DNA from 3 places in the Cupriavidus sp. DL-D2 genome. Region 2 is predicted to be linked to each of the others. Evidence: predicted binding sites of a transcription regulator. Region 2 holds the regulator's gene; each other region holds the start of a gene.
The links. The regulator sigma-54, encoded in region 2, starts transcription at its own class of promoters, with help from an activator protein. The targets are predictions, from matches to a motif close to TGGCANGNAANCTGCTTT.
Positions count from the first base shown of each region.

Region 1: ABDB81_RS23510 (pilin) is a predicted target of sigma-54. The motif match lies at 4,531-4,548, and genes of this name have one in related genera.
Region 3: ABDB81_RS08245 (arsenate reductase (azurin) small subunit) is a predicted target of sigma-54. The motif match lies at 3,298-3,315, and genes of this name have one in related genera.

Region 1 is NZ_JBDKXK010000057.1:15,007-25,166, forward strand. It holds gene ABDB81_RS23495 (AMP-binding protein) at 91-1,644, shown strand; gene ABDB81_RS23500 (acyl-CoA dehydrogenase family protein) at 1,657-2,832, shown strand; gene ABDB81_RS23505 (tripartite tricarboxylate transporter substrate-binding protein) at 2,891-3,886, shown strand; gene ABDB81_RS23510 (pilin) at 3,953-4,477, opposite strand; gene ABDB81_RS23515 (YnfA family protein) at 4,738-5,055, opposite strand; gene ABDB81_RS23520 (LysR substrate-binding domain-containing protein) at 5,283-6,227, opposite strand; gene ABDB81_RS23525 (gamma-glutamyltransferase family protein) at 6,357-8,186, shown strand; gene ABDB81_RS23530 (tripartite tricarboxylate transporter substrate binding protein) at 8,227-9,204, shown strand; gene ABDB81_RS23535 (GAF domain-containing protein) at 9,201-9,704, shown strand; gene ABDB81_RS23540 (MgtC/SapB family protein) at 9,900-10,160, opposite strand, start outside.
Region 2 is NZ_JBDKXK010000004.1:154,770-164,929, reverse strand. It holds gene ABDB81_RS03690 (adenine phosphoribosyltransferase) at 1-132, opposite strand, end outside; gene ABDB81_RS03685 (monovalent cation:proton antiporter family protein) at 282-2,261, opposite strand; gene ABDB81_RS03680 (KpsF/GutQ family sugar-phosphate isomerase) at 2,429-3,412, shown strand; gene lptC (LPS export ABC transporter periplasmic protein LptC) at 3,415-4,044, shown strand; gene lptA (lipopolysaccharide transport periplasmic protein LptA) at 4,112-4,771, shown strand; gene lptB (LPS export ABC transporter ATP-binding protein) at 4,803-5,603, shown strand; gene ABDB81_RS03660 (RNA polymerase factor sigma-54) at 5,737-7,218, shown strand; gene raiA (ribosome-associated translation inhibitor RaiA) at 7,269-7,622, shown strand; gene ptsN (PTS IIA-like nitrogen regulatory protein PtsN) at 8,103-8,558, shown strand; gene hprK (HPr(Ser) kinase/phosphatase) at 8,617-9,588, shown strand; gene ABDB81_RS03640 (PsiF family protein) at 9,770-10,105, shown strand.
Region 3 is NZ_JBDKXK010000011.1:96,721-106,880, reverse strand. It holds gene arsN2 (arsenic resistance N-acetyltransferase ArsN2) at 1-52, shown strand, start outside; gene ABDB81_RS08250 (arsenate reductase (azurin) large subunit) at 107-2,593, opposite strand; gene ABDB81_RS08245 (arsenate reductase (azurin) small subunit) at 2,606-3,124, opposite strand; gene arsD (arsenite efflux transporter metallochaperone ArsD) at 3,555-3,920, shown strand; gene arsA (arsenical pump-driving ATPase) at 3,933-5,720, shown strand; gene ABDB81_RS08230 (DUF2703 domain-containing protein) at 5,725-6,117, shown strand; gene ABDB81_RS08225 (metalloregulator ArsR/SmtB family transcription factor) at 6,750-7,085, shown strand; gene ABDB81_RS08220 (ArsI/CadI family heavy metal resistance metalloenzyme) at 7,082-7,555, shown strand; gene ABDB81_RS08215 (arsenate reductase ArsC) at 7,565-8,059, shown strand; gene ABDB81_RS08210 (arsenate reductase ArsC) at 8,094-8,588, shown strand; gene arsB (ACR3 family arsenite efflux transporter) at 8,591-9,667, shown strand; gene arsC (arsenate reductase (glutaredoxin)) at 9,677-10,099, shown strand; gene arsH (arsenical resistance protein ArsH) at 10,096-10,160, shown strand, end outside.

The DNA of each region.
Region 1 (10,160 bases), on a different contig from region 2:
TGCCTTCATTCCCGGCGCGGCATTGTAGTGATGGCTGCCATCTTACAGACTTGGCGCACACGACAAAAACCAAAGGCAAGGAGACTTCCGATGACATTCGCCTATTTCCTGCGGCGCGCGGCGCGCTATTGGGGTGACAACCCCGCCGTGCTGTACCGGGACCGCGTATTGACCTTCCGCCAGTTGGACGAGCGATCCACGCGCCTTGCCAACGCGCTGCTGGCGCTGGGCTTGCGGAAAGGCGACCGGGTGGCGATCCAGTCGCGCAATTGCCCCGAGGTGGTGGAGATCGAATGCGCGCTGTACAAGGCCGGGCTGGTCAAGGCGGCACTGAATCCGCGCTTCACGGCCAGCGAGGCCTCGGACGTGGTGGAGAACTGCACGCCGCGCGTGCTGATCGCCGGACCGGGCTACACGGGGTACTCGGGTGCAACGCCGGGCTTCGGCAGCATCGAACACTATTTCGCGATTGCGGGAAGCACCGCCGGCTACGGCGCCTATGAAAGCCTGATCGAGCAGGGCGCCGACACACCCGTCGACTACGCGCCGCAACCCGACGACCTTGCCGTGCTGCATTTCTCGTCGGGCTCCACGGGCAAGATCAAGGCCGCGATGCAGACCTATGGCAATCGCCTGGCGTCGCTGCGCAAGCTGATCCTGACCATGGACCGCCCGGCGCGTCCCGGTGATCGCCTCGCGCTGATTGGTCCCATCACGCATGCGTCGGGCATGCTGATGCAGCCCTATCTGTTCCTCGGCGCCACGCTGGTGTTGTTCGAGAAATTCGACCCCGCGCAATTCCTGGCCGACGTGTCGCGTCTCAAGCTCACGCACGTCTTCATGGTGCCGGCGATGATCAACATGCTGTTGGCCGAGCCCACGCTGGCCACGGCGGACTTGAGCAGCCTGCGCACGCTGGCTTACGGCGCGGCACCAATGGCACCGGCGCGTATCCGCGAGGCGTGGCAGCGCATCGGCCCGATCCTCTCGCAGGGCTATGGCACGAGCGAATCCACATCGGGCGTGATGCGGCTTTCCACAACCGACCATGCCATCGCGATGGAAACGCATCCGGAACGCCTGGCATCGTGTGGCCGTGCGCTGGGCGAGACCGAAGTGCGCGTGGTCAACGAGCACGGCGAGGAAGTCAGCGGCGACGAGATCGGCGAACTGGTGATCCGCGGTGCCGACGTGTTCCAGGGCTACTGGGGCGCGCCGGAACTGACGCGCGAAGTGTTGATCGATGGCTGGCTGCACACGGGGGATCTGGCGCGCGTGGATGCGGAAGGTTACGTGTACCTGGTTGATCGCAAGAAGGACATGATCATCTCGGGCGGCTTCAACGTCTATCCGAACGAAGTGGAGGCCACGCTGTACCAGCATCCCGATGTGATGGAAGCATGCGTGATCAGCGTGCCAGATGAAACATGGGGCGAGAGCGTAAAGGCCGTGGTGGCGCTGTGGCCGGGCCGGCAGGCGAGTGCTGCGGACCTGATCGGCCATTGCCGCGCGCGCATTGCCGATTACAAGTCGCCGCGCAGTGTGGATTTCGTGGCCGAGTTGCCGAAGAACGCCAGCGGCAAGCTGGCGCGCAAGCTCGTGCGCGAGCAGTACTGGGCCGGTGAAAGCCGCCGTGTGAACTAAGGAGGCGCCACCATGTTCGACCATCTGAACAATCCGGTACTGATCGAAACCCGCGCCGCCGTGCAGCGCTACATCGACGAGGAACTGCGTCCGCTGGAACGCGAACTCGGCCTCGGCAGCGAAGATGCATGGCCGCGCGACGTGCTGCGCGGTGTGTGGCGTCGCTCCAGCGAACTGGGGCTGTATGCATCGTGCCTGCCCGTGGAACTGGGCGGGCGCGGCCTCAATATTGCGGAGCAGTGCGCGCTCAAAGCCGATCTCGCTGCAAGCGGGGCCGCGCTGGCGCCACATGTGCTCGGCGATCTCGGCGGCCCGCCTCGCGTGGGCAATATGCTGAAGTACGCCACGGCCGATCAGGTGGCGCGTTACTTCGAACCCGTGATTCGCGGCCAGAAATCCACGTGCTTCGCGCTGACCGAGCCGCACTCGGGCTCCGACGCGCAAAGCATCCGCACGAGCGCGGTGGTGGATGGCGACGAACTCGTCATCAACGGCACGAAGCACTACATCAGCGGCGCACCGTTTGCGGACTTCGCCATCGTGATGTGCGTGACGGATGCCTCGACCACGCCGCCATCGATCACGGCGGTGCTGGTGGATCTCGACCTGCCCGGTGTGACAGTGAGCACCGAGTATGTGCCGATGTCGGGCCAGCATATCGATGCCGACATCCATTTCGAGAACGTGCGCGTGCCGCGCGCCAACATCTTCGGCGGCGAGGGCAGGGGGTTCAAGCTGGGCATGTCGCGCATCAACGTGAACCGGCTGCTGCATTGCCCGTCGATGCTGGGGCTGGCGATGCGTGCGTACGAGGCATCGGTGGAATATGCGGGACAGCGTCGCCAGTTCGGTGGACCTATTGCGCGCTTTCAGGCCATTCAGCATATGCTGGCCGATATGGCGGCGGCGTTGTGGGCGTGCGAAAGCATGATCGCCCAGACCGCGCTGCTGGCCGATGCCGGCGCGGACCTGCGCATGAAGGCGGCGGCGTGCAAGCTGTTCGTCTCCGAGCGCTGCTTCGAAGTGGCCGACAAGGCGGTGCAGATTCACGGCAACCTCGGCGTGACGCGCGGCCATCCCGTGGAGCAGACCTGGCGCAAGCTGCGGATGTTCCGCATCTTCACGGGTACCAGCGAGATCCAGCGCAACACCATCGCCAAGGCCATCCTCGACCCCGCTTCGGCCTGACCAAGACCCACGGCGACGCGGCATCAGACCGCGCGCCGGCCATAACAGGAGACCAGACATGAACCGACGTCAGTGGCTTGCCACGACGGGCGCCGCCGCATTGGGCGGCATCGTGACCCGCACCGGCTTTGCAGCCGCCCCCTCCGCCAACTATCCTTCGCGCCCGATCCGCGTGATCGTGCCGTTCATCGCCGGCACCGCGCCGGATTCGATGGCCCGTAGCCTGACCGCCGAACTCGGCCCGATGCTCGGCCAACCGATGGTGGTCGAGAACATCGGCGGCGCAGGCGGCATCATCGGCGCCCGCGCATTGAAGCGTGCCGAACCCGATGGCTACACGCTCGGCGTGTTGGCCAACCAGCACGTGATCAACGTTCACCTGTACCGCGATCCGCCGTACGACGCGGCCAAGGATTTCACGGCCATCTCGTCGGTATCGGGCGGCCCCGTGGTGCTGGCTGTACCCGCTTCGTCGCCGTACAAGACCGCGCGTGAACTGATCGACGCGATGAAGCAGAAGCCCGGCGCACTGAACTACGGCTCGGGCGGCAAGGGCGCGGTGTCGCACCTCGCCGTGGAAAGCCTGCTGCACCAGACGCACACCAACGCCGTGCACATCCCCTACAAGGGCGCCAGCGAAATCCTGACCGCGATGATCAGCGGCCAGACCCAGTTCGGCATGCCCGTGCTGGCGACGGCGGCGCCGTTCCTGCGCAACGGACAGATCCGCGCATTGGCGGTGTCATCGGCGGCTCGCTCGGTCTACTTTCCGGATGTGCCGACGCTGGGCGAGGTACTGCCGCCAGGGTTCGTGCTCGATAACTGGAGTGGGTTGTTTGCACCAGCGGGTTTGCCTGCGGCGCTGACGAAGCGGCTGTTCGATGCGGTATCGACATTGCAGGCGAGCGGCAAACTCGATGCGACGACGAAAGCGAATGCGGGGGAACTGAGGAAGAGTGAATCGCCGGCGCAGTTTTCTCAGATGGTGGCGGCTGAGAATGCGCGGTATGGGAAGTTGATTGCGGAGATTGGGATGCGGGGGGAGGTGGGGTAACGAACGGACTGCTGGAAAGAAAACCCCCCCTGGGGAAAGGCCAGGGGGGGTTTAATCTTAAAGCTATCAGGTCGTACCGTCGCCTGTGCCCGGAGTGCCCGAGCCGCCGCCAGCGGCCGCCGGTGCAGCGCAACCACCCGGAATGTATGCCGCGTTCCAACCGGCGCCGGCGCCCGTAATTGTGCAGCTCCACGTACCATCGTTGGCGCGGTTCCAGCTGATCTTGGTTCCAGCGATCGACGTGGAAGCCGAATTACCCAACGTACCGGTCAACGTATCCGTAACCGCAGTCAGGTTGGAAGTAGGCATCCCGTCGCCTGTGATGAGGCTCGACTTCGTGCCACCCAGCAGGCATGCTGTTGCTGAGCCAGCTGCGCCCGTCTTACCGTCAGTAATACAACCCTCAGCTGCCGTACGCAGAGCCGACAGTTCGCCCACCACACGCGAAACTTGCGACTTGGCAACGTAGTTCTGATATTGCGGAATCGCAATAGCAGCCAGGATACCGATGATCGCGACCACGATCATCAGTTCGATCAGCGTGAAACCCTTCTGGACCCGTTGGTGGATTCCCATCCGTGCTTTTTTCATGGAATTGACCCCTGTAATTTGTAGAGAACAGCGTGTTGCTGTCGGGAATCAATAGAGCAACAGGTGTGCCAGGGTCCAAAACCGCCCGTATCGCCCCTTTATCGGCATCCAAGGACAGAAATGTGAGATTTCTTGTCAGGTGTAACCGAATGTATCTGTCGAAATTTGTCACCCCACGGGCGAGGGGTGAGGCGAATGATGCATAAATTGACGGTTTTTGTCAGCGAGAAGTGACCGGTAAATCGCCTTTAACTCTGATCTTAGCGAGGCTGAAAGACGATCACGGCCATGCCAGCGACGGCGATTGTGACACCTGTCATATCCCAGACGGAGGGCCGGACGCCGTCTACCAGCCAGAGCCATGCGATGGCAACCGCTATATAGATACCGCCATAAGCGGCATAGACCCGGCCCGAGGCGTCGGGATGCAGTGTGAGCAGCCAGGCAAAGACGGCGAGCGAGATGGCGCCGGGGAGCAAGAGCCAGGGGCTGCCATTCTGGCGCAGCCAGAGGTAGGGCAGGTAACAGCCGAGGATTTCGGCAAGGGCGGTGAGGAAGTAGAGGGATACGGTTTTCATTGATGCTGTTCGTTGATGCGTGTTCGCGCGATTCCTGAATCGACCACTGGTTTTCTCCCCTCTCCCGCATCCCTTGGTTTTCTCCCCTCTCCCGCTTTGCGGGAGAGGGGCGGGGGTGAGGGCCAGCGGTGCAAATTTCGATGTGGTTGGCAAGCAGAGCCTCCAGCCCTCTCCCCCAACCCCTCTCCCGCTTTGCGGGAGAGGGGAGTCAAAACAGAGAGGGGGTGTCAAGCTCCCACCGCCCCTTTCAACGCCGCCACCATCCCCGCCACCATCTCATTCACCTCCGCCTCCCGCCGCCACATCACCCCCACCGACGGCAAATCCCAGCTCAGCGAAAACGGCAGCGTTGCCGCATCGCCCAGTTCAGCCAGTTCCGCCGCCACGGCGCGCGGCACGATGGTAATGGTGTCCGGCTGGCTGCGTAGCAGCGTCGCCATCGGCTTGATCGAGTAGGTTTCGACGATGGGCAGCGGTGGTGCAACACCAGCTACTGCGAACATCGTGTTGATGGTGCGGCGGACCGGCGTATGGGGCGGCGGCAAAATCCAGTCGAGTTCGGCCAGCCGTTTCCAGTCGAGTCCAGCGCGCGTCAGCCGCGCTCGCGCCTGCGACGGTACCACGAGCACGGGTTCTTCCCGATACAGCGGCTGCTGCATGATGTCCTCGCCGGTCACGTAGAACGAGCGCGCGATCACGCAATCGAGTTCGTGGCCGCGCAGCGCGTTGACGAGTTCATCGGTGGTGCCCTCGCGCACCAGCACCGAGATACGTGGCGACTGTCCCAGCCCATAGGCCAGCGCGGCATCGAGCACCGCGCGAGCCGTGTAGGGAATCACGCCGAGCCGCAGTCGTCCGCGCCCGCCCGCCTCGATCACGGCCAGTTGGCGGCCCAGTGCATCGGCATCGGCCAATGTCGTGCGCGCATGAGCGAGGACCGCGTCGCCCGTGGCGGTCGGCTCCAGTCCGTTGCGCGTGCGCGTGAACAGCGGCGTCATGAAGATGTCCTCGATCTCGCGCAGCGCCTTGGTCACGGCGGGCTGCGACAGGTTCAGCTCGGCGGCGACACGCGAGATCGAACGTTGACGTTCCAGCGCCAGCAGCAACGGCAAATGCCGCAGGCGCAGGCGCGACACAATCTGATGCAGCAGCTTGTCAGTAGCGATGGGCATAGGGGCGCGAATCAGCAAAGTCGTATAACCGAATGGTAATGCAACGATAAGTTATTCGATCTTGGCAGTTATTTTCCCTGCCTATACTCGAATCACAAGTCAATTGCCTGCAACAGGAGTCATTCACCCATGTTCACGACACGCCCCGAGATCGTCGGCACGTTCGGCGTTGCTGCCTCCACGCACTGGTTGGCCACGCAAACCGCGATGGGTGTGCTGGAGAAGGGCGGCAATGCCTTCGACGCCGCCGTGGCGGCTGGTTTCGTGCTGCAAGTGGTGGAGCCGCACCTGAACGGTCCGGGCGGCGAAGTGCCGATCCTGTTCTGGAGCGAGCGCGAGCGCGCGATGCGATCGGTCTGCGGCCAGGGTCCGGCTCCGGCACTCGCCGATCCGGAAGCGCTCCTCGCGCAGGGCATGGAGATGATGCCCGGCATCGGCCTGATGCCCGCCACGGTGCCCGGCGCGTTTGGCGCATGGATGACGATGTTGCGCGATCACGGCACGTGGTCCGTGGCCGATGTGCTGGCACCGGCCATCGGCTATGCGCGAGACGGCTTTCCACTGGTGCCGCGCATCTCGCAAGCCATCCTCGCCGTGCAGTCGCTGTTCCGTGACGAGTGGCACAGTTCCGCGCAAACCTGGCTGCCCGATGGCAAGGTGCCGCGCCCCGGCGCACTGCACACGCTGCCGGTGCTGGCCGATACCTACACGCGTATCGTCGAGATCGCGCAGTCCAAGAGCGATACCCGTACCGGCCAGATCGAAGCCGCGATGGATGGCTGGTATCGCGGTTTCGTGGCCGAAGCCATCGACGCCTATTGCAAGGACACGCCCGTGCGCGACACCACGGGCGAGAAGCACACCGGCCTGCTGCGCTATGACGACATGGCGAACTGGCGGCCCGTGGTGGAAACGCCGCCCACGCTCGACTTCGGCCGCTACACCGTGGCGAAGTGCGATATCTGGAGCCAGGGCCCGGTCTTCCTGCAGCAACTCGGCATGCTGCGCCACGCAGGACTCGACGCCCACGCGCCCACGTCGCCCGAGTTCGTCCACAAGATCGCGGAGGCTGCCAAGCTGGCCATGGCCGACCGCGCCGCGTGGTATGGCGATCCGCTGTTCGAAGACAGCCATCTCGGCGCGCTGCTGAATCCGCATTACCTGGCCTCGCGCGCCGCGTTGATCGGTGATCGCGCCATCGCGACGATGCAACCCGGCACGCTTGGTGGCCGCGCGCCGCGCATGCCAGACCTCGCCGTGGCCGAGCGCACGCTGGCCGAAGCCGATACGCGCTTCGGCATTGGCGAGCCGACTTTCGCCGCGCTGCCCCCGGTGGCGGAATGGGCGGAGCGTGAAGTCTTTGTCGGCGATACCTGCCATATCGACGTGATCGACCGACACGGCAACATGGTGGCGGCCACGCCGTCAGGCGGCTGGCTGTCGTCGAGCCCGACGATTCCGTCGCTCGGCTTCGCGTTGAACACGCGGCTGCAGATGACCTGGCTCGAACCGGGCCTGCCCAATACGCTGGCACCCGGCAAACGTCCTTGCACCACGTTGTCGCCATCGATGTGCCTGCGCGATGGCGAACCTTACATGGTGTTCGGCACGCCCGGTGGCGACCAGCAGGATCAATGGTCGCTGGCCTTCTTCATGCGCCACGCCGTACACGGCATGAATCTGCAGGAAGCCATCGACGCACCGGCCTGGCACGTAGACCACTTTCCGCAATCGTTCTGGCCGCGCCAGACCACGCTGAACCGCATCACCGTCGAAGGCCGCATGCCAGCGCAGACCATCGATGCGCTGCGCGCACGCGGGCACGAAGTTCGCGTAGGAGAAGACTGGTCCGAAGGCCGCATGTCTGCGTGCACGCGCGAGCGCGATGCAAAGGGCCGGCTGGTGCTGCGCGCCGGTGCCAATGCGCGCGGCATGCAGGGCTATGCCGTGGGCCGCTGAAGGATTACTACAACGCTGAAGACAGAAGGGGAGTTGCATCATGAAGTCCGTATTCAAGGCGCTGCTGTGCGGCGTGACTGCTTTGTCCGCATCGTTCGCCGGCCTCGCCGGCGCGGCCGATGCGTATCCCACCAAGCCCATCACGCTGATCGTGCCCTGGGCGGCTGGCGGCTCCACCGATATCCTCGCGCGCGTGCTGTCCGAGCATCTGACGAAGTCGCTGGGCCAGCCGGTGATCGTCGACAACAAGCCCGGTGCGTCGGGCAACATCGGCTCCGCGATGGTCGCGCGTGCGCAGCCCGATGGCTACACGCTACTCGTCGGCTCGATGAGCACGCACGCAATGAACCCGGCGCTGATGGCCAACATGCCGTTCAAGGGCGTGGACGATTTCACGCCGCTGGGTCTGCTGGCCTACGTGACCAATACGATGGTGGTGAATCCGTCGGTGCCGGCGAACAACGTCAAGGAACTGATCGCCTACGCCAAGGCCAATCCCGGCAAGCTGGCCTATGCGAGCGCCGGTCCTGGTTCGACCAATCACCTGAGCGCGGTGCTGTTCGAGAAGATGGCTGGCGTGCAGATGCTGCACGTACCGTACAAGGGCGGCGCGCCTGCCGTGGTGGATACCGTGGCAGGGCAGACGCAACTGCTGTTCTCGGCCGGCACGCAGACGCTGCCGCACGTGAAGGCTGGCAAGCTCAAGCTGCTGGCCGTGACGGAGGCCAAGCGCTCGCCGCTGCTGCCGAACGTGCCGACCGTCGGCGAAACGATTCCCGGCTATGAACTGGCCGTGTGGTACGGCGCGTTCGGTCCAAAGAACATGCCCGCACCGCTGGTGGCAAAGCTGAATTCGGAAATCAACCGCGTGATGTCGCTGCCCGAGGTCAAGGCCAAGATGGATGGCATCGGCGTGGAAACCGCGACATCGACGCCGCAGGAATTCGGCAAGATCCTGCGCCACGATGCCGTGCGCTACGGCAAGCTGATCAAGGAACTCGGCATCCAGGGGGAATGATGGCGAGCGTCGATACGTTGGGCCATTGGCAGACGCATCTGCATCCGCTGTTCGATCGCCTGCGCGGTGCGGCCACGCCCGAGGCCGTGATGGATGCGGTGGGACAGGCCACGCTGGAGATCGTCGGGCCGGGCCTGCTGACGATCAATGCGTGGCATGCGGACAGTGGCGAGATCGAACGCCTCTGGTCGTCGGACCCGCTTGCCTATCCCGTCGGCGGCAAGAAGATCAAGGGTGACACGGCCTGGACGCGTCAGTTGCTGGTGCGTGGCGAGGTCTTTGTTGGTGAGGGCGACGAGGCGCTGGCTGCCGTCTTCGACGACATCGCGGTCATCCGGGATCTGGGGTTGAACGGCGTGGTGAATGTGCCGCTGTGTCATGGCGGCCGGGTGATCGGGACGTTCAATTACCTGGCTGGCGTGGACGCTTGGACGGCCGAGGATCTGACGGCGTTGCGGATGCTGGGGCAGATGGTGGTGGGGGCGGTGGCTGGACGCTGAATACCCACTTGTTTTCTCCCCTCTCCCGCGCAGTGGGAGAGGGGCGGGGGAGAGGGCCAGCGGTGAAAATTGCGACAACATCGGCAAGCAGAACCTCCAGCCCTCTCCCCCAACCCCTCTCCCGCAAGCGGGAGAGGGGAGCGCATATCTGCGGGAGAGGGGAGACAACAAGCGCATAGCGAACGCCTTCGGCGTTCAATCCGACGTACTGGCACTCCAGAACGCCTGACTCACCACGCTCGTCCCACCTAACCGGGCCACGATCGTGTCCAGCACGTCGCCATCCACTGACGTCGCTGCCAGCACCGCTTCGATCTCCACGTCCTGTTCCCCGAACGCGCGCACTTCCAGATCTCCCGTGGGATATTGCGCGGCCTCCAGCGCTTCTTCGAGCAAACGCATCGCAGTCTTCTGATACGACCGCGCCGTGATCACATGCACGGTGTGCGTGACTTC
Region 2 (10,160 bases):
GTTCTGCAGCAGCGGCGTGATGTCGCGGAACATCACGCCTGGCTGGGGCCAGTCCGGCACGGTGCGGATGCGGTCACGGAGGTAGCCGGTGACATTGCCGAGGTCGGGGGACTGGATGAGGGAATCGGGCATGGGGAATCTGTCTGGGTTGGATCTGGTGCGGCCGGCCGCGTCGCTTTTGTCCGCCGCCTGTTTCGGCCAGCCGTAACCATACAGCAGTGCGATGCCACGCAGAAGCTTCCGCATGCAGCCGGCGGCACACGGCGCGGCGGCCCCGCCCGCTACTGGCGGGTCAGCCGGTCCTCGGCCGATTCCAGCGCTTCCGGTGTGCCGCGCAGCACGACGATATCGCCAGGCTCCAGCACCGTTTCAGGTTGCGGATCGAATGCGCGGATGCCACGTCGGCGCACCGCCGTCACCTCCACGCCAATCCGCTCCAGCCCCAGCGTGCCAAGCCGGCGGCCCACCGCGGTGTGCTCGGGGCCGAGCGAAACCGAGTGCAGCCGCACCGTATCGCGTTCGACCATGTCTTCTTCGTCGTCGCGCCCGTGGAAGTAGCCGCGCAGCAGGCTGTAGCGCGCGTCGCGCGCCTGCTGCACCCCACGCACCACGCGGCGCATCGGCACGCCCAGCAGCACCAGCGCATGCGAGGCCAGCATCAGGCTGCCCTCGATGATCTCCGGCACCACCTCGGTGGCACCGGCCTTCTGCAGCGTATCGAGTTCGGAATCGTCCACGGTCCGCACGATGACGGGCAAGGCCGGCTCCAGCTCCTGCACATGGTGCAGCACCTTCACCGCCGATTGCGTGTTGGCATAGGTGATCACCACCAGCGCCGCACGATGGATACCCGCCGCGATCAGCGATTCCCTGCGGCCCGCGTCGCCATAGACCACGGTGTCGCCCGCCGCCGCAGCCTCGCGCACGCGGTCGGGGTCGAGGTCCAGCGCCACATAGGTAATGCCTTCCCGCTCCAGCATATGCGCCAGGTTCTGCCCGCTGCGCCCGTAGCCGCAGATGATGGCGTGCTTCTCGGTCTGCAGGCTCTGCGCGGCGATGCGGGTCATGTTCAGCGACTGCATCAGCCATTCGTTGGCGGCAAAGCGCAGCACAATCTTGTCGCTGTACTGGATCAGGAACGGCGCGGCCAGCATCGACAGCAGCATCGAGGCCAGGATCACCTGGATCAGCACCGGGTCCACCAACCCCATGCCGTCGATCTGGTTCAGCAGCACGAATCCGAATTCACCGGCCTGTGCGAGACCCAGCCCGGTACGGATGGCCACACCGGGCCGCGAACCGAACAGCCGCGCCAGCCCGGTGATCAGCAGCAGCTTGAACAGGATCGGCACCACCAGCAGGGCCAGCACCAGCCAGATATGGTCGATCACCACCCGGATGTTCAGCAGCATGCCGATCGTGACGAAGAACAGCCCCAGCAGCACATCGCGGAAGGGCTTGATGTCTTCCTCCACCTGGTGGCGATACGGCGTCTCGGAAATCAGCATCCCCGCCATGAACGCGCCGAGCGCCATCGACAGGCCCAGCCGCTCGGTCAGCGCGGCCATGCCCAGCGTGACCAGCAGCAGGTTCAGCATGAACAGTTCCTGCGACCGGCGCGCCGCCACGATGTGGAACCAGCGGCTCATCAACCGCTGGCCCAGGAAAAAGATCACGCCCAGCGCCACGACGATCTTGACCGTGGCCAGCCCCAGCGCCCAGGCCAGGTCGCCGGGGTCCCGGGACAGCGCCGGGATGATGATCAGCAGCGGCACCACGGCCAGGTCCTGGAACAGCAGCACGCTGATGATGTTGCGGCCGTGCTCGCTCTCCAGCTCCATCCGCTCGGACATCATCTTCACGACAATGGCCGTCGAAGACATCGCCAGCGCGCCGCCCAGCGCCACCGATGCCTGCCAGGACAGCGGAAACAGCCAGTTGAACATCCAGCTGGCCGGAATCACCGCAAGCAATGAAAGCATCACTTGAGAGCCGCCCAACCCGAATACCAGCCGCTTCATCGCGTGAAGTTTGCTCAGGCTGAACTCCAGCCCAATCGAAAACATCAGGAAGACGACGCCAAATTCCGCCAGATATTTGGTCTGGGCGGTGTCGCTGGCCAGCCCTAGCGCATGGGGACCGATGAGGATGCCCACTGCCAGATAGCCCAGCATGGGCGGCAGTTGCAGCATGCGGAAGGCCACCACGCCGAGGACGGCGGCGGCCAGCAGCACGAGGGTCAGTTCCAGCGGAGAATGCATTCGGCGGGCTTGAAGGGCTTCAGCTATCCGGCCGGGCACGCGCCACGACCGGCTCTGCACCCCGCCGGCAAAAGACGGCAAACGACGGCAAGTGCGGCGGTCGTCTCAGCCAGAAGGCCGGAAAGCCGGGCCAGACGCCATCGCATTCGTTGGTATACTCCAGCGCCATGATAGCCAATTTCGATGCGAATCGAGCACTCGCGCTCGCTCGCCACACTCTCCAGATCGAGGCAGACGCCGTTTCGGCGCTGGCCGGACGCCTGACGCCCGCCTTCGCGAAGGCCGTCGAGATCATTCTCGGCTGCACGGGCCGCGTGGTCGTCTCCGGTATCGGCAAGTCCGGCCACATCGGCCGCAAGGTGGCGGCCACGCTGGCTTCCACCGGCACGCCCTCGTTCTTCGTGCACCCCGCTGAGGCCAGCCACGGCGACCTCGGCATGATCACGCGGGACGACGTCCTGATCGCATTCTCCAATTCCGGTGAGACCGCCGAACTACTGTCGATCATCCCGATCGTCAAGCGGATTGGCGCCAGCCTGATCTCTATTACCGGCAACCCGGAATCGAACCTGGCCAAGCTGTCCGACGCCCATCTCGATGGCGCCGTGGCACAGGAAGCCTGCCCGCTGAACCTGGCGCCGACGGCCAGCACCACCGCCGCACTGGCGCTGGGCGACGCGCTGGCCGTGGCCGTGCTCGACGCGCGCGGCTTCGGCGAGGAAGATTTTGCCCGCTCGCACCCGGGCGGCGCGCTCGGCCGCAAGCTGCTGACTCATGTGCGCGACGTCATGCGCTCGGGCAACGCCGTGCCGGAAGTCCGCGAGACCACGCCGCTGGCCCAGGCACTGATGGAAATCACGCGCAAGGGCATGGCCATGACGGCGGTCGTCGACCCGGAGGGCCGCGCCGTGGGCGTGTTCACCGACGGCGACCTGCGCCGCCTGCTGGAGACCTCTACCGACTGGAAGACCGTGCCCATCGGCGAGGTCATGCACCGCAACCCGCGCATGGTCAACCAGGACCAGCTCGCGGTGGAAGCGGTGCAGGTCATGGAAGCAAACCGCATCAACCAGTTGCTCGTCGTCGACAACGATGGCCGCCTGGTCGGTGCCTTGCACATCCATGACCTTACGCGTGCCAAGGTCATCTGAACATGCCGGACTTCCTGTCCAGACTCACGGGTGTGGTCATGCGGCTGTTGCCGCTGCTGCTGATGGCCATCGTCGCCGGCAGCACGTTCTGGCTCGTCCAACTGAACTCGCCGAGCACCGGCACAGACCAGTCACGCACCAAGCGCCACGAACCGGACTACTGGATGGAACGGTTCTCGGCCACGGAACTGGCTGCGGATGGCACGACCAAGATCCGCTTCACCGGAGTGAAGATGGTCCACTTCGAGGATGACCAGACCTACGACGTGACCAAGCCGGCCATGCGTGCCTTCCAGCCGGACCGCCCGCCCGTGACCGCCAACGCCAATCGCGGCGTCATGAACGCCGAGGGCACGATCATCGACCTTTACGGCAACGCCGTGATCGTGCGGCAGGCCGGCGTGGATCCGTCGAAGGATCCGCGCATGACCGCCACGTCGCAATACTTCCAGCTGCTCGTCAATGACGACATCGTCAAGACAGACAAGAACGTGGAGCTGACGCGCGGACCTTCGGTCATGACGGCCAACGGGCTGATCTTCAACAACGTCACCCGCGAAGTACAATTGCTGGGCAACGTACGCGGCACGATCGTCATGAACCCGCCGCAGGGGCAGGCCAGGACCCAGTGACACCCAGCTGGCAGGCTCGTCCTGCCGCATCGCCTGGCCGCCTTCCCTATCTCATCATTTGCCAAACATGACTGCATCCCTGTCGACATCGTCCTGTCGCCGCCCGGCGCCCGCCCGATTGACGGCCCTAGCCGCCCTCGGACTCGCGCTCGCCATGAGCATGGTCCAGCCCGCTTTTGCCGAGCGCGCGGACCAGGCCAAGCCCCTCGTGCTCGAAGCGGACAATGCCAGCTACGATGACGTCAAGCAGATCTACACCCTCACCGGCAACGTGGTGCTGACCAAGGGCACGATGGTGCTGAAATCCGACGCTGCCGAACTGCGCACGGACCCCGAGGGCTACCAGTACGCCATTGCCACGTCCAAGCCGGGCCGCCAGGCGTACATCCGCCAGAAGCGCGACGGCGTGGACGAATACATCGACGGCTGGGGCGACCGCATCGAATACGATGGCAAGACCGAGGTCAACAAGCTGATCGGCCACGCACGCGCTGCACGTGTCTCGGGCGTCGGCGCCAAGATCCTCGACGAAATCCGCGGCGCCGTGATCACCTATGACAGCCGCAACGAGTACTACACCGCCACCGGCGGCGACAACAACACCACCGCGGGCAACCCGTCGGGCCGCGTACGCGCCGTGCTGTCGCCGCGCGCCGATGCCAGCGCCCCCGCCGCGAGCGGCGCCCCGCTGGACCTGAAGCCGTCCACGGCCCCGGCCAAGCCCTGAAACACAGCCCCTTCTATCGCCTCCGTATCCGATGAACGACTCCGCCACCCTCGCCTCCCCTGCCGCCTCTTCCGCTGCGAGCGTCCGCACCGACAGCAGCACGCTGGTCGTCCGCCATCTGAAGAAGCGTTACGGTACGCGCACGGTGGTCAAGGATGTCTCGCTTGACGTGAAGAGCGGCGAAGTGGTGGGCCTGCTGGGTCCGAACGGCGCGGGCAAGACCACATCGTTCTACATGATCGTGGGGCTGGTGGCACTCGACGAAGGCGACATCGTGCTGGACGACAAGCACATCAGCGGCCTTGCGATCCACGAGCGCGCGCGCATGGGCCTGTCCTATCTGCCGCAGGAAGCGTCGGTCTTCCGCAAGCTCAACGTCGAGGAAAACATCCGCGCCGTGCTGGAGTTGCAGGTGGAAAACGGCAAGTCGCTGACCAAGGCCGAGATCGACCGCCGGCTCGACTCCCTGCTGGACGACCTGCAGATCGCGCACCTGCGCAACAACCCGGCACTGTCGTTGTCGGGCGGTGAGCGCCGCCGGGTGGAAATTGCCCGCGCGCTCGCGTCGTCGCCGCGTTTCATCCTGCTGGACGAACCGTTTGCCGGTGTGGACCCTATCGCCGTGGGCGAAATCCAGCGGATCGTGAGTTTCCTGAAGGCCCGCAACATTGGCGTGCTGATTACCGACCACAATGTTCGCGAGACGCTGGGCATCTGCGACCACGCGTACATCATCAGCGAAGGTACGGTGCTGGCATCCGGCCTGCCAGAGGAAATCATCGCCAACGAATCTGTGCGCCGCGTCTATCTGGGCGAGAATTTCCGCATGTGATGCGTGCGGTGCGGCAATTTCTGCCCACGCTGCACACCGTTTTTCCAAAGCCGTTTCCGATCACGCAAGGTTGGGCGATAGGTTCTAGCAAATTCCGTTCCAACAACGGAAAGATGCGCATAGAATAGGTCGCATGAAACCTTCGCTTCAGCTCCGCCTCTCCCAGCATCTGGCCCTGACCCCGCAGCTGCAACAGTCGATCCGGCTGTTGCAGCTTTCCACGCTGGAACTGCAGCAGGAAGTGGAGCAGGCGCTGACGGAAAATCCGTTGCTCGAGCGCGAGAACGACTGGCTGGATAGTCCGCTGCGCGTGGCCGCGGACGGCTCGGTCAACCTCCAGACCGCACCGGCACCCGCACCGGCCGAACCCCAGGCCAACGGCACCGAACGTGCCGATGGCGCGGCGGGTGGCGAAGAGGAAAACTACAACGATACCGGCAGCGAGGACTACGGCAACGACTGGAGCCTCGACGACTTCGCGCGACGCCCGCAAGGCGACGAAGACGAGAAGACGCCGATGCAACTGCGCGACGCCGATCCGACGCTGCGCGAGTTCCTCATGGAGCAGCTCACGCCACTCAAGATCTCGGTGCGCGACAAGGGCCTGGCCATTTTCCTGATCGAGTCGCTCGACGACGACGGTTACCTGAGCGCCTCGCTCGAGGAAATTTGTTCGGAACTCCCGGAAGAACTCGAGTTCGAAGTGGATGAGGTGCAGGCGATACTTACGCTGCTGCAGAGCTTCGATCCACCCGGTGTCGGGGCACGGAACGCTGCGGAGTGCCTGAGTTTGCAGTTGAAGCGGTTGAAGCACCCGCAGCGCGAACTGGCGCTGACTATCGTCAATCATCATCTGGAACTGCTGGCCGTACGGGATTACACCCGGCTCAAGAAAGCCCTGCAGGTGGACGAAATAGCATTGAAGGCTGCGCACGAATTGATCCGCTCCCTCGCACCGTATCCAGGACACGCGTACAGCCGTCCGGAAGCGGACTTCGTGGTGCCGGATGTGTTTGTACGCAAGAGCGGCAGCGGATGGATCGCGCAGCTCAATCCGGACGTGATGCCGCGCCTGCGCATCAACGATATGTACGCGCAGATTCTGCGCGGTGCGAAGGGCGAGGCAGGGGCTGCCGGACTGCAGCAAAAGCTGCAGGAAGCACGGTGGCTCATCAAGAACATCCAGCAACGATTCGATACGATCCTGCGGGTGTCGCAGGCGATTGTGGAGCGTCAAAAGAACTTTTTCTCGCACGGGGAAATCGCGATGCGCCCCTTGGTTTTGCGTGAAATTGCCGATACACTGGGTTTACACGAGTCGACCATTTCCCGGGTCACAACGAACAAGTACATGGCCACGCCGATGGGTACTTTCGAGTTGAAGTACTTCTTCGGAAGCCACGTCTCCACGGAGACGGGTGGCGCGGCCTCATCCACGGCTATACGCGCGCTGATCAAGCAACTGATAGGAGCCGAAGACCCCAGGAATCCTCTTTCCGACAGCCGCATCGCCGAACTGCTGGGCGAACAGGGCTTTGTGGTCGCACGCCGCACGGTGGCGAAATATCGCGAAGCATTGAAAATCCCCGCAGTGAATCTCCGCAAGTCTTTGTAGCCGAGCCGTAACCGCCTGCCTGGTGCGGCTCTTTCAGAAGGAGAAGCGCTATGAACTTCAAGATCAGTGGACACCACCTCGACATCACGCCCCCGCTGCGTGAGTATGTGGAAACGAAACTGGAGCGAATTGTCAGACATTTCGATCAGGTCATTGGCGTAAGCGTGCTGCTATCAGTCGACAATCACAAGGAAAAGGACAAGCGTCAGTACGCGGAAATCAATCTGCACCTCAAAGGCAAGGACATCTTCGTCGAAGCCCATCATGAAGACCTGTACGCGGCGATCGACTGTCTGGTCGACAAGCTCGACCGCCAGGTGATCCGCTACAAGGATCGCGTGCAAGGGCATGACCGCGAGGCGGTCAAGTACCAGATGGCCGAAGCGCAGCTACAGCAACAATAACCAGCGCAACGAAACGACAGTTTCAGTTGTCCTGAGAGGACTGACAGGAAGAGAGCAAAGCCGCGCATCTGCGCGGCTTTTTTGATGGGGCGTCCGGTTGCCGCACAACTTTCCATTCCTCACGCGTTACCTCGACACCACTAAGCGACGAATTGATACACCGAAGGTGTTCGCATCTCTCGCATGTCGGTGTATGCTGCACCACAAATCACAGGCAGAACGGTCCCGTCATGCGGAACCGGCGGTGCGCCCTGCAGGCGCACGGGTCGGGCAGCATTTCGGGTGGGCAAACCGGTCGACGACCTCGCGGCGGAAGTCCGCAGGCGCGACGCTGCAGCGCACAAGTGCGTGGCAGCCCTGCTCTATAATGGCCGGACGCTCCAATGCGGGCGACTGGCACCTCAATATCCTGATTGCCCCCAACTCGGCGGGCCGGTCCATGCGCGCCGGCTTGTCACTCGGACTTCTCGTGCATCGCCCATGAATCGTTTGGCCAAACTGCTGCCACCTGGCAACATCCATCTCGACGTCACCGTCACCAGCAAGAAGCGGGTCTTCGAGCAAGCCGGGCTCCTGTTCGAGAACAACCATGGCGTGGCGCGGGCCACTGTTACCGACAACCTCTTTGCGCGCGAGTCCCTGGGTTCCACCGGGCTTGGCGCTGGAGTTGCCATTCCGCACGGCCGCATCAAGGGCCTGAAGCAGCCGCTGGCGGGCTTCATGCGCCTGGCGGAACCCATCCCGTTCGAATCGCCCGATGGCAAGCCGGTCTCGCTGTTGATCTTCCTGCTGGTGCCCGAGCAGGCCACGCAGCAGCATCTGGAAATTCTTTCCGAAATTGCCCAGTTGCTGTCGGACCGCGAAATGCGCGAAGGGCTGGCGACGCTCCCCACGCCGGAAGCCGTCCACCAGTTGCTATCGGACTGGCATCCCTAACGCCGGAATCGCCCGCCGCAGCCCACTGTCCTACCGCCCCTCCTGAAAGTCATCCCGCATGGAACTCACCGGCGTCACCTCGCAGTCGATCTTCGACGACAACGCAGCAGACATCAAACTGTCGTGGGTCGCCGGCCTTGAAGGTGCGGACCGCGCCTTCGATGTCGAGTTCGCGCGTGAAGCCACCTCCGCGGCGGACCTCGTGGGCCACTTGAACCTGATCCACCCGAACCGGATCCAGGTGCTCGGCAAACCCGAAATCCTTTATTACCAGCGTCTCGACGACGAGCCGCGCAAGCGTCAGATGGGCGAGCTGATCCTGCTCGAGCCGCCCTTCCTGGTCATCGCCGACGGCATGGAGCCGCCGCCCGACCTCGAACTGCGCTGCACGCGTTCGTCCACGCCGCTGTTCACCACGCCGGTATCGTCGGCGGCCGTGATCGATCACCTGCGCCTGTACCTGTCGCGTATCTCGGCACCGCGCGTGACGATGCACGGCGTGTTCCTCGACATCCTCGGCATGGGCGTGCTGATCATGGGCGAATCGGGCCTGGGCAAGAGCGAACTGGGCCTCGAACTGATTTCGCGCGGCCATGGCCTCGTGGCCGACGATGCCGTGGATTTCGTGCGGCTGGGTCCAGACTTCATCGAGGGTCGCTGCCCGCCGCTGCTGCAGAACCTGCTCGAAGTGCGCGGCCTTGGCCTGCTCGATATCAAGACGATCTTCGGTGAAACGGCCGTACGCCGGAAAATGAAGATCAAGCTCGTGGTTCAACTCGTCCGCCGCAACGATGGCGAGTTCGAGCGCCTGCCGCTGGATTCGCAATACCTCGACGTGCTCGGCCTGCCCATCCACATGGTGAAGATCCAGGTGGCAGCCGGTCGAAATCTCGCCGTGCTGGTGGAAGCCGCCGTGCGCAACACGATACTGCGCCTGCGCGGCATCGACACGCTGCGCGACTTCATGGACCGGCAGCGCGCGGCCATGCAAGCCGATGTGGTGTCACGCGGACAGGGCCGGTTGCTCTAGGCATTTTCCGAACATCGCTTTCCCGCAAACGCCCGCTTCATTCAGCGGGCGTTTTCATTTCCTTACAAGCTGGCCTGCCGCTGCGTCAACGGCAGCCGCACACGCGCCGTTTTGTGCTGTAATGGCCGCCATCCCGTTCGGATTGCCCATGAAAGTGTTTTTCCACAGCCAGGAGAGAAGCATGAAGAAACTGATCGCGATGTGTGTGCTGGTGACCCCGCTGTTCGCCACGGCAGCGTTTGCCCAAGGCGCATCGGCTCCGGCTGCGGCCGAGAAATCGGGCAAGACGGCACAACAGGAAAAGATGGCAGCCTGCGCCAAGGCTAACAAGGGCAAGAAGGGCGACGAGTACAAGAAGGCCCAGAGCGAATGCCTGTCCGGCTCTGGCCCGGCCGCCGCAGCCGAGCCGAAAACCCAGCAGGAAAAAATGGCAGCGTGCGCCAAGGCCAACAAGGGCAAGAAGGGCGACGAATACAAGAAGGCGCAGAGCGAGTGCCTGTCGGCCAAACCGGCCTGATCCTGATCCGCCCTGTGGCGGTTCCAGGCGATAAATGGCGAATCGGATGCGGTTC
Region 3 (10,160 bases), on a different contig from region 2:
CGCCGCTCTATGTCCAGCATCTGCGACTTGCATGACGAAGGCCACCGCCTGAGGCTGGTGGCCCGTCGACGCCGGCGCGAACGCCGGCGTGCAGTGTGATGCGCGCCTAGGCCGACTCAAAGCGACGTCTCTTGAAGCTGACAGTCTCCTTGAAATCTTCGCTGCTGCCGATTCGGCGAAGATCTGCCCAAGTACCCTTGTAGTAAGGCACGACATTGCGATCCGTCCACGGTGTGGTCACGTTGCCCATGACACCGTTGTAGTGGCCGAACTGCATGAAGGTCTGATTTCGCTTGATGTCTGGCTCGAGATAGGCCAGCGCGTAGGTCGAGCCATAATCGTTGTAGACCTCGACCACGTCGCCGGAGCTGATGCCGAGCGCACGTGCATCCTCGGGGTTGATTTCGAGATAGGCCATCGGCACCCTGGCGCGCACGAATTCGTTGAACTGGTCGTGGTACATCGTTTGCCAGACTTCGTTGACGCGGCCGTTGTTGATCCAGAAATGGTACTTGGCCTTCTGGTCTGCTACGGGCTTCGGCAGGCCGGGCCAGGTTGCTGGCTTGAACTCTGCCTTGCCGTCGGCGGTATCGAACTTGCCGTCGGTGTAGAGCATCTCGGTGCCGACTAGCTTGCCATCGCGATACGCCTGAACCGGCAGTTGAACGCCGTTGTTGCCCATGGCGCGCAGGCGCTCAAAGGTAACGAGGTTGCCCGTCTTGCCACCCTGGCTATCAATCGGTGCTGCGCCGGGCTGCCCAGCCTGGCGGAATCCGTCATTGAAAGCATCCTCCTCAGTCTTCCAGTCGAAGCCGCTGAAGCGTGCCGCCATGTCCTGCTTGCCTTCCGCCTCGTACGTGCGCTTGAGGGTATTGGCGATGGCTGCGGCGATCAGGCAATCCGGCCGCGCCGTGCCCGGCGGATCCATGAACCGATCGGACAGCCGCATCCGGCGCTCACCATTCATTGACGTGAGGTTCATTTCGCCGGGGTGGGCAGCGGGCAGCATCAGGTGAGCCCCGTCCGCCAGGGTGGTCGGGTAGAGGTTGATGTTGACAAGGAAGAGGCCGCCCTTGCTTTTCACGGCGTCGTAGATGGCATCCACCATCTGTTGCATCGACGCACCGCGTTGGCGGGACATGGCCTCCCGGACGATTCCCGACCGATGAAGAATGACGGCACGATGCTCTTGAGCGTTGAGCGTAGTCTGGAACGGATTCGCGCCCCATGCCGTGTACATCAAGCCCTTGCCGTGAATGATCTCCTGATCGACATAGATCTTGGTGTTGCCGGGGTATGGCGGCCTGGCGTAACCCTCCTGGTGCCCACCCATGCGTACGACGCCCGTGCCACGTCGGCCAACATTGTGCGTGGCCAGCACCAGGTCCACGAGTGCGGACTGAATCAGGTAGTTGTCATTGCCCCAGATAATGCCTTTCTCATAGGCATGCATCGTATGAGGGCGATGGCCAGAGGCCTTCGGCTTGTACGCCCACTCTGCCACGCGGCGCAGCTTGTCGGCAGGCACGCCAGTGATGCGACTGCATTCATCCAGCGGCAGCTTGTTGGCGCGCAGCGCGGCGTCGAACCCCTTGGTGTAGGTGGCAATAAACTCCTTGTCGTGCCAGCCCTGATCCACCACATAGGTAAGCAGCCCATTGAATAGCGCGATATCGGTACCGGGCTCGATATCCAGGTGCAAGACGTTTTCCTTGCCGGCGGCCTGCTCCGCTACCGCGATCGTTGTCGTGCGGCGCGGGTCGACGAATATCACCTTGGCGGCGGCCATGGTCTCGCCGGGGAAGCGCTGCTTGCGCTTGTCCATCGTCTGGCCCTGCAGGTTCGGCAGCCAGTGGGCGAGGAAATAGTTGGTCTGCGTCTCGTATGAGTTGCAGCCAATCGCCATGATCACATCGGCTAGTTCCGCGTCCTCGTAACTGTTGTTCAGCTCCCCAATTCCCATCTCGCGCGTGGCGTGGCATTCGGAGTTGTAGGCCGGGCGGTTATGGATGCGCACCAGCGGCGTTTTCAGCGCCGTGAACATCAGCTTGCCTGTGCCCCAGGTGTTCTCGAAGCCACCGCCAGCGCCACCGTGATCGAAGCAGTCAAACGCCAGTGCGGCGGGGCCGTCCCGATCGAGGATCTTCTTGGTCAGGCCGGCATAGAGTGCAAGGGCATCGTCCCAACTGGTGTCCACCCACTGGTCGGAAACATAGACGCGCGGGCTGCGCAGTCGCGCACGGCCCACGCCATCCGGCGTGAACATTACCTTGGCCAGTTGACCACCGCGCGTGGACGAGAGCCCCTTGTTCACCGAGCACTGCTTGTCAGGCACGATCATGATGTTCTGGCGCCGGCCATCGCGATCGACGATCGTGTTCTGCATGGCAGGTGTCATGATCACAGTCAGCGGTGGAAGCTGCTTGCGAAAATCCAGGCCGAGTGCGTTCTCGCCCGGCGCTCGGCCGCCTTCGCTATTTTCCGGCCACTTGTAGACGTGATACCCACATCCGACAATGCAGAAGTGGCATGTCAGGTTGGTCCGCTGCGCGCTCACGGGCGGCAATGTCACCCGATCCTTGTTCGTTGCCATGGCAGTGCCCCCTTACAGCAGGTTGGCTTGACGGCCGTAGATCAACCCGTCGACGCCAATGGCTTTCACGCTGCCATCTGCGGCGCTGTACTCGAGCTGGATTCTCGGAAGATTCTCGGTGGCCTGGCCGGATACCATCTGCCCGGACTTCTCGGGGTCAAAGATGCTGAAATGACAGGGGCATCGGAATGTGCGCGCCGTGGAGTCATAGGCGACCGGGCAACCCATGTGCGTACAGAGCGTGCTGTAGGCAACAATGTCACGGTCGGGGCCAACGCCACCTGGAACCGGCGCACCCGTCTTGATTACCGCGCATGGCGATGAGGCATCAGGGTACGTAAAGGTGACCGGTGTGTTGGGCCGAAGCTGGCCAGCCCGTGCGATCACCTTAGGCTTGAATGGCAAGGTCGTGCGACCTACGTCCGCTGGTGGCGCGGCAGCACCGGCCGGACTCACCACCGTACCCGAGATGCTTACGCCGGCCGCGGAACCGCCAGCAGCCTTCAGAAACTGCCTGCGCGAAATTGACATGTCGCCCTCCTTCCAAATGCGATCTCGGACCGAGCTGGGTGGCCTGAGGTACATCGTGGTCGCGGGGCTTTAGAGGGCGATTTGCCGGGCGGCCGCGCTCCCCGAGGGATCACGCGACTAGATCTTGATAATTCTGGAATTGTGTAACTAATTTCTAGGGCAATGACAGCCCCACTGCAAGTTGCATAGCAAAATAAAGCGGCGCCGATGGTCACGATGTTTGTACGCCATAGAGCACATCAAACAAACAGTGGGTAGTCTGATCTAGCGCAAGGAAAACAGCGCATGCAATCTCTTTATTTTGATAATATTGGAAACATGGAATTATGGGAACGCCGGAGCGATTCCTTCCCGTCTCCCTGAACACCGCACACCGTTCACCGATTGCTGTCAGCGAGCCCGAGGGCCGACTTTTTGAAAGGAAGTCATCATGAAAAAGCTGGAAGTGTTTGACCCTGCCATGTGTTGCTCGACGGGGGTCTGTGGCGTGGATATAGATCCGATCCTGGCGCAATTCGCGGCCGACCTCAAATGGGTCGAAGAACAAGGTGTCACTGTGACCCGGTACAACCTGGGGCAGGAGCCTCAAGCATTCGTGGCCAACCCCTCTGTGGTCAAGGAAATGGAGGGTGGCATGGATCGTCTGCCCATCATTGCAATCGATGGCCATATTGTATCCACCGGCATGTACCCCTCGCGCCAACACCTGGCGCAGAAGCTCAATCTTGCGCCGGCAACGGCCGAGAAGCCGCGGGTCAAGGCGGGTAGCTGCACACCCGGCTCCGGCTGCTGTTGAAGCGGGGACGCCATGACCTTGCCTTCTACACGTACCCGCTATCTGTTCTTCACCGGGAAAGGCGGGGTCGGTAAGACCTCGCTATCCTGTGCCACCGGGCTGGCCTTGGCCGAAGCCGGGCGTTCGGTGCTCATCGTTAGCACGGACCCTGCGTCTAACCTGGACGAGGTGCTGGGCGTAGGCCTGAGTCAACTGCCAACGGCGATCCCCGGGGCGCCTGGCCTGCACGCGCTGAACATCGACCCGGAAGCGGCGGCACACGCCTACCGGGAGCGGATGGTGGCCCCTTACCGAGGCATATTGCCGGCTGCTGCAATCCAAAGCATGGAGGAGCAGTTCTCCGGCGCGTGCACCGTCGAGATTGCTGCGTTCGACGAGTTCTCGAAACTCCTTGGCGACTCGTCCGGTACGGCCGACTTTGACCATGTCATCTTCGACACGGCTCCCACCGGACACACCCTGCGTCTGCTGACAATGCCCTCGGCATGGGACGAGTTCATTTCCTCATCCACTGGCGGCGCCTCCTGCCTCGGTCCGCTGGCCGGGCTGGAAAAACAGAAGGCGCTATACGCGGCAACCGTCGATCGTCTTTCCAATGCAGACGAGACCACGGTCATCCTGGTTGCCCGTGCCGATACCGCATCCTTGAGGGAAGCCAATCGCACGGGTGCCGAACTGGCGGATCTTGGGATACGTAACCAGGCCCTGGTCATCAATGGCCTGTTCACGGACGCCGGCTCCGGCGACCCAACGGCGACGGCCATGGCGCAGTTGGCGGACGAAGCATTGGCAAACATCCCGGCCGAATTGGCCGGGTTGCCGCAGGCGCGTATCCCCTTCCTGCCGCGTGGCACCGTCGGATTGGACGCGCTACGCGAAATGGCCCATCCCGAGACTGTGGCATTGCCGACCAGTCACGAGATGCCCGAAACCAGCTTGCCACCTGGCTTGAGCGGTCTGGTCGAGCGCATGGCGTCGGCCGGCCATGGCGTCATCATGACGATGGGCAAAGGCGGCGTGGGCAAGACCACTGTCGCTGCAGCAGTTGCCGTGGCACTTGCGAAGAAGGGCCATCGGGTCGTGCTTTCAACGACTGACCCGGCTGCGCATATTGCCGCCACCATTGAAGGCGAGCTTCCTGGCCTGACGATCGCCCGAATCGACCCAGCGGAGGAAGTGCGACGGTACACGGAGGAGGTGCTCTCCAAGGCTGGCCAGCAACTCGACGCCGCTGGGCGCGCGATGCTGGAAGAGGACCTGCGTTCGCCATGCACCGAGGAAATTGCCGTATTCCGAGCCTTTGCCCGCACCGTCGACGAAGGCAAGGACGGATTCGTGGTGTTGGACACGGCCCCCACAGGCCACACGATCCTGTTGCTCGATGCGGCGGAGGCCTACCACCGGGAAGTGATGCGCACGCAAGGGGATATGCCTGAGGCTGTGCGGCAGTTGTTGCCCAGGCTGCGCGACCCTGGCTATACGCGAGTGCTTATTGTTACCTTGCCGGAGGCCACGCCCGTTCACGAGGCGGAGCGTCTTGCCAAGGACCTGGCCCGAGCTGGTATCAAGCCTTACGCGTGGGTCATCAACCAATCGCTCCTGGCGAGTGGGACGACGCACCCCGTGCTGTGCCAGCGCGGCGCTTACGAGGTGCCTTTCATTCGCCGCGTCGTCGACGAGCTGGCGCAAAGCTGCGCCCTAATACCGTGGCTCTCCGAGTCCCCAGTCGGAGTCAAGGGCCTGGAGCATCTGGTCGCTCGCGAGCCAAACCGCGAGCCCGATCCATCTTCTGTGAGGTAACACCGTGAAGACACTTCCTATCGTTTGGCAGCGCCTCGTTTCCGGTGGGGAAACTTGCCCACGATGCGCTGGCACCGGAGATGAGGTTGAGCGGGCCTACCGGCAACTGCGCGAGCAGTTGATGCCGCTGGGCATCGAGCCAGTATTGGAGACTCGAGAGATTGATGACGCCACCTTCAAGGCCAATCCGTCTGAATCCAATCGGATCTGGATTGCGGGAAAACCGATGGAGGAATGGGTCAATGCCTCGGTAGGCAGCAGCCCCTGCTGTTCGGTTTGCGGCGACTCCGAATGTCGCACCGTCGACGTTGGTGGGACCGCCTACGAGGTAGTGCCAGAGGACTTGCTGGTCAAGGCCGGGCTCATTGCCGCGCTGACGATGAATGCGGAAAAGTAGGAACGGATGTGCCATCTGCAACTAGACGTCACGTTGGGACCGAGCGACATATTTGCCGTGTTGAGCTACGAGCGAGCGACAGGTCAAGCACGAAGTTCTCGCGCGGAACCCGGCCGCCCGGCCGGCGAGATGCATAAGCCGCTTGACCTTCCCCCTGTAGCAAGGTCGATAGTGTGAATAGGACCACCCTGATTGGGCGCCAATACATCATCGCCCGGCACTGGAAGTGCACAATGACTGACTTGTCTTCCCTTCCATTGGCGGAAGCCGTCTATGCCGCGTACGCACTGGCGTTGAGCCAACGGAACACAGACGTCGCTGATCCCCTGCTGCGCGCACTTGAGCTATTGGCCGCCCAGTCCGGGGATAGCTCACATTTGAATGCCGCCTACACGCTTATTGAGCGGTCCATAGCCGCGACGCACAACCTGCGTCCTCACGAGCGTTCCACGCACTAGGTCGGCGGCTATACCGGCAGGTCTTCCAGCATTGCAGATCACTCGGCAAAAAACTCCGGGTGGCGAGCTTGCAGCTCGTCTGCCGGCAATTCGCACTCTCCAGTGCAGGCTTCCTCGCCCGTCGTCATACAAAATTCACTTTGCAAGTTTTCATAATTCGAATATAGTCGAATCATGAAAACGGACCACGCCCTTGAAGCGCTTGCCGCGCTTGCCCATTCGATACGCCTGTCGGTGTTCCGGCTACTGGTAGAAGCCGGGCCCGAGGGGCTTGCCGCCGGTCGAATTGCCGAATTGATGGAAATGCCAGCGTCATCGCTATCGTTCCACCTGAAGGAATTGCACCGCGCCGGCTTGCTTTCCAGCCGCCAGGACGGTCGCTCGATCATTTACATGGCTCGCTTCGAGACCATGAACGCATTGCTGGGTTACCTCACGGAGAACTGCTGCGGCGGCAATCCGTGCTCTCCTGTGTCCAACTGTTCCGTCGCCACCGAGGCCCAATCATGAAGCGCTTCCACGTTCACGTCAGCGTCGCGGACCTGTCTGCGAGCATTCGTTTCTACTCGGCACTCTTCGCAGCCGAACCCACTTTGGTGAAAGAGGACTACGCGAAGTGGATGCTTGAGGACCCTCGCGTGAACTTCGCCATTTCGGCACGCGGTGCCGAAACCGGGGTAGACCACCTCGGGTTCCAGACCGATGACGCAGGCGAGCTGGCGGAGTTGAAGGCGCGAGCCGAAGCGGCCGATATGGCGCTGCTAGACGAAGGCGAGACCACCTGCTGCTATGCGCGAAGCGACAAGTACTGGGTCACCGATCCGCAAGGCATCGCGTGGGAGCACTTCCATACGCTTGGCAATGTGCCCGTGTACGGCGAATCCAGAAAGATCGAAGACGCCAAATCGGATTCAGCGTGCTGCGCGCCCAGGGGAAAGCCAGTCGGTATTGCGGTCAACTCCACGCCGTCCTGCTGCTAAGGGTGCCTCATGAGCGAGAAAATCTACAACGTGCTGTTCATCTGCACCGGCAATTCTGCGCGTTCGATATTGTCGGAAGGGCTGATGAACCATTTGGGCAAGGGGCGCTTCCGCGCGTACTCAGCGGGCAGCCATCCCACCGGTGCGGTGAATCCGCTCGCGCTGGCAGCACTGGCGCGCCACGGCATGGACACCACGGGTTTTCGCAGCAAGAGCTGGGACGAATTTTCACAGGACGGTGCGCCTCAACTCGATTTCGTCTTCACGGTCTGCGACAAGGCCGCGGGAGAGATCTGCCCCGTGTGGCCAGGTCAGCCGATGACAGCGCATTGGGGCGTACCCGATCCGGCCGCCTGCGAAGGTACCGAAGCCCAGAAGCAGCAGGCCATCAACGAAGCCGCCATTTCACTCAAGCGCCGTATTGAACTGTTCCTGTCGCTGCCTCTGCCGAAGCTTGACGCGGTCGCGCTTCAGAAGGCGATCCGGGACATCGGCACGCGCTGAAACGCTCCCCAAATTACTTGTTGTTGCAGCCCCCATGACTACCAACGTACTGATCCTCTGTACCCACAATTCCGCCCGTAGCGTTCTGAGCGAGGGCATGCTCAACCATCTGGCCAAGCAATTTGGCCGCGATGTGCATGCCTACAGCGCCGGAAGCTCCCCGAGCGGACGAATCAACCCGTTCGCCATCGAGGCGCTTGAAAACGCCGGCGTCGATGTTGGCGGCTTCCGCAGCAAGAACTGGGATGAATTCGTCGGCGAGAATGCGCCCCACATGCGCGTCGTGATCACGGTCTGCGACAACGCGGCCGAAGAAGAGTGCCCGTACTGGCCAGGTAGCCCGGTGAAGGTGCACTGGGGCTACCCAGATCCGTCGAACACGGAAGGCGGCGACGAGAAGAAGCGTCAGGCATTCGAGCTGACCCGACAGGCCATCGCCTACAGGATGCTGCAATTGCTGCTGCTCCCGATCGATGACATGAACAACGCAGAGTTGCAGGAGACCCTGCAGCGCCTGGCAGGGAGCTGAATATGAGTAGCCAAAACGTAGCAGCGACCGGCCAAGCCGTGGCCAAGCCGGCGATCAGCTTTTTCGAGCGCTATCTGACCGTTTGGGTCGCGCTGTGCATTGTCGCCGGTATCGCACTCGGGCAGATCCTTCCTGAAGTCTTCCAGGCGATTGGGCGGATGGAATACGCGCAGGTCAACCTGCCAGTGGGCATTCTGATCTGGGTGATGATCATCCCCATGCTGATCAAGATCGATTTCGGCGCACTGGGCCAGGTGAAATCGCATTGGCGAGGCATCGGCGTGACCCTGTTCATCAATTGGGCAGTCAAGCCATTCTCGATGGCGCTGCTCGGTTGGATTTTTGTGCGTCACCTTTTCGCGCCGCTATTGCCTGCCGACCAGCTTGATAGCTACGTGGCCGGTCTTATCCTTCTGGCCGCCGCTCCTTGCACCGCCATGGTGTTTGTCTGGAGTCAGCTCTGCAAGGGCGATCCGTACTTCACGCTGTCCCAGGTCGCTCTGAACGACGCCATCATGGTGGTCGCCTTCGCGCCGGTGGTAGCACTGCTGCTGGGCCTGTCGTCCATCACAGTGCCATGGGACACTCTGCTCACGTCAGTGGCCTTGTACATCATTGTGCCGGTCATCATCTCGCAACTGCTGCGCAAGATGCTCCTAAGCCGCGGCGTGGCCTACTTCCAGCGTGTCGTGCACCGACTCGGGCCGTATTCCATCACCGCGCTGCTCCTTACGCTTGTTCTCCTGTTTGCATTTCAGGGCAAGGCCATCATCGATCAGCCACTGGTAATCGCGCTGCTCGCGGTACCGATCCTGATTCAGGTCTTCTTCAACTCTGGACTCGCCTACCTGCTGAACCGCAAGCTCGGCGTCGCCCATTGCGTGGCGGGCCCGTCCAGTCTGATCGGCGCCAGTAATTTCTTCGAACTTGCCGTCGCGACCGCAATCAGCCTCTTTGGCTTCCAGTCGGGGGCTGCACTGGCGACAGTGGTAGGCGTTCTCATCGAAGTGCCGGTCATGCTGCTGGTTGTCGGCATCGTCAACCGGTCGCAGTCGTGGTATGAGGCCAAGGGCCATTAAGGAACTGGAATGTCGGTAACGATCTACCATAACCCCGCGTGCGGTACATCACGTAACACCTTGGCCATGATCCGCAACGCGGGCATCGAGCCAAATGTCATCGAGTATTTGAACACACCGCCGGACCGGCAGACACTGCAACAGATGATCCGTGATGCCGGACTCACGGTGCGCCAGGCTATCCGCGAAAAGGGCACGCCGTACGCGGAACTGGGTCTGTCCGATCCTGCGCAGACGGATGACCAGTTGCTCGACGCGATGCTCGCCCATCCGATCCTGATCAACCGGCCCTTTGTCGTCACCGAGCTTGGTGTGCGGTTGTGCCGACCTTCGGAGGTCGTGCTCGACATCCTGCCCTCGCCACAGCGAGGTTCTTTCACCAAGGAAGACGGCGAGGTCGTGATCGACGGCCAAGGTCGGAGAGTGCAATGACGATGGAAATGCCCAACATCGTCCCAGCGGTTCTCGACACGCCGGACCTGTACAAACTGGA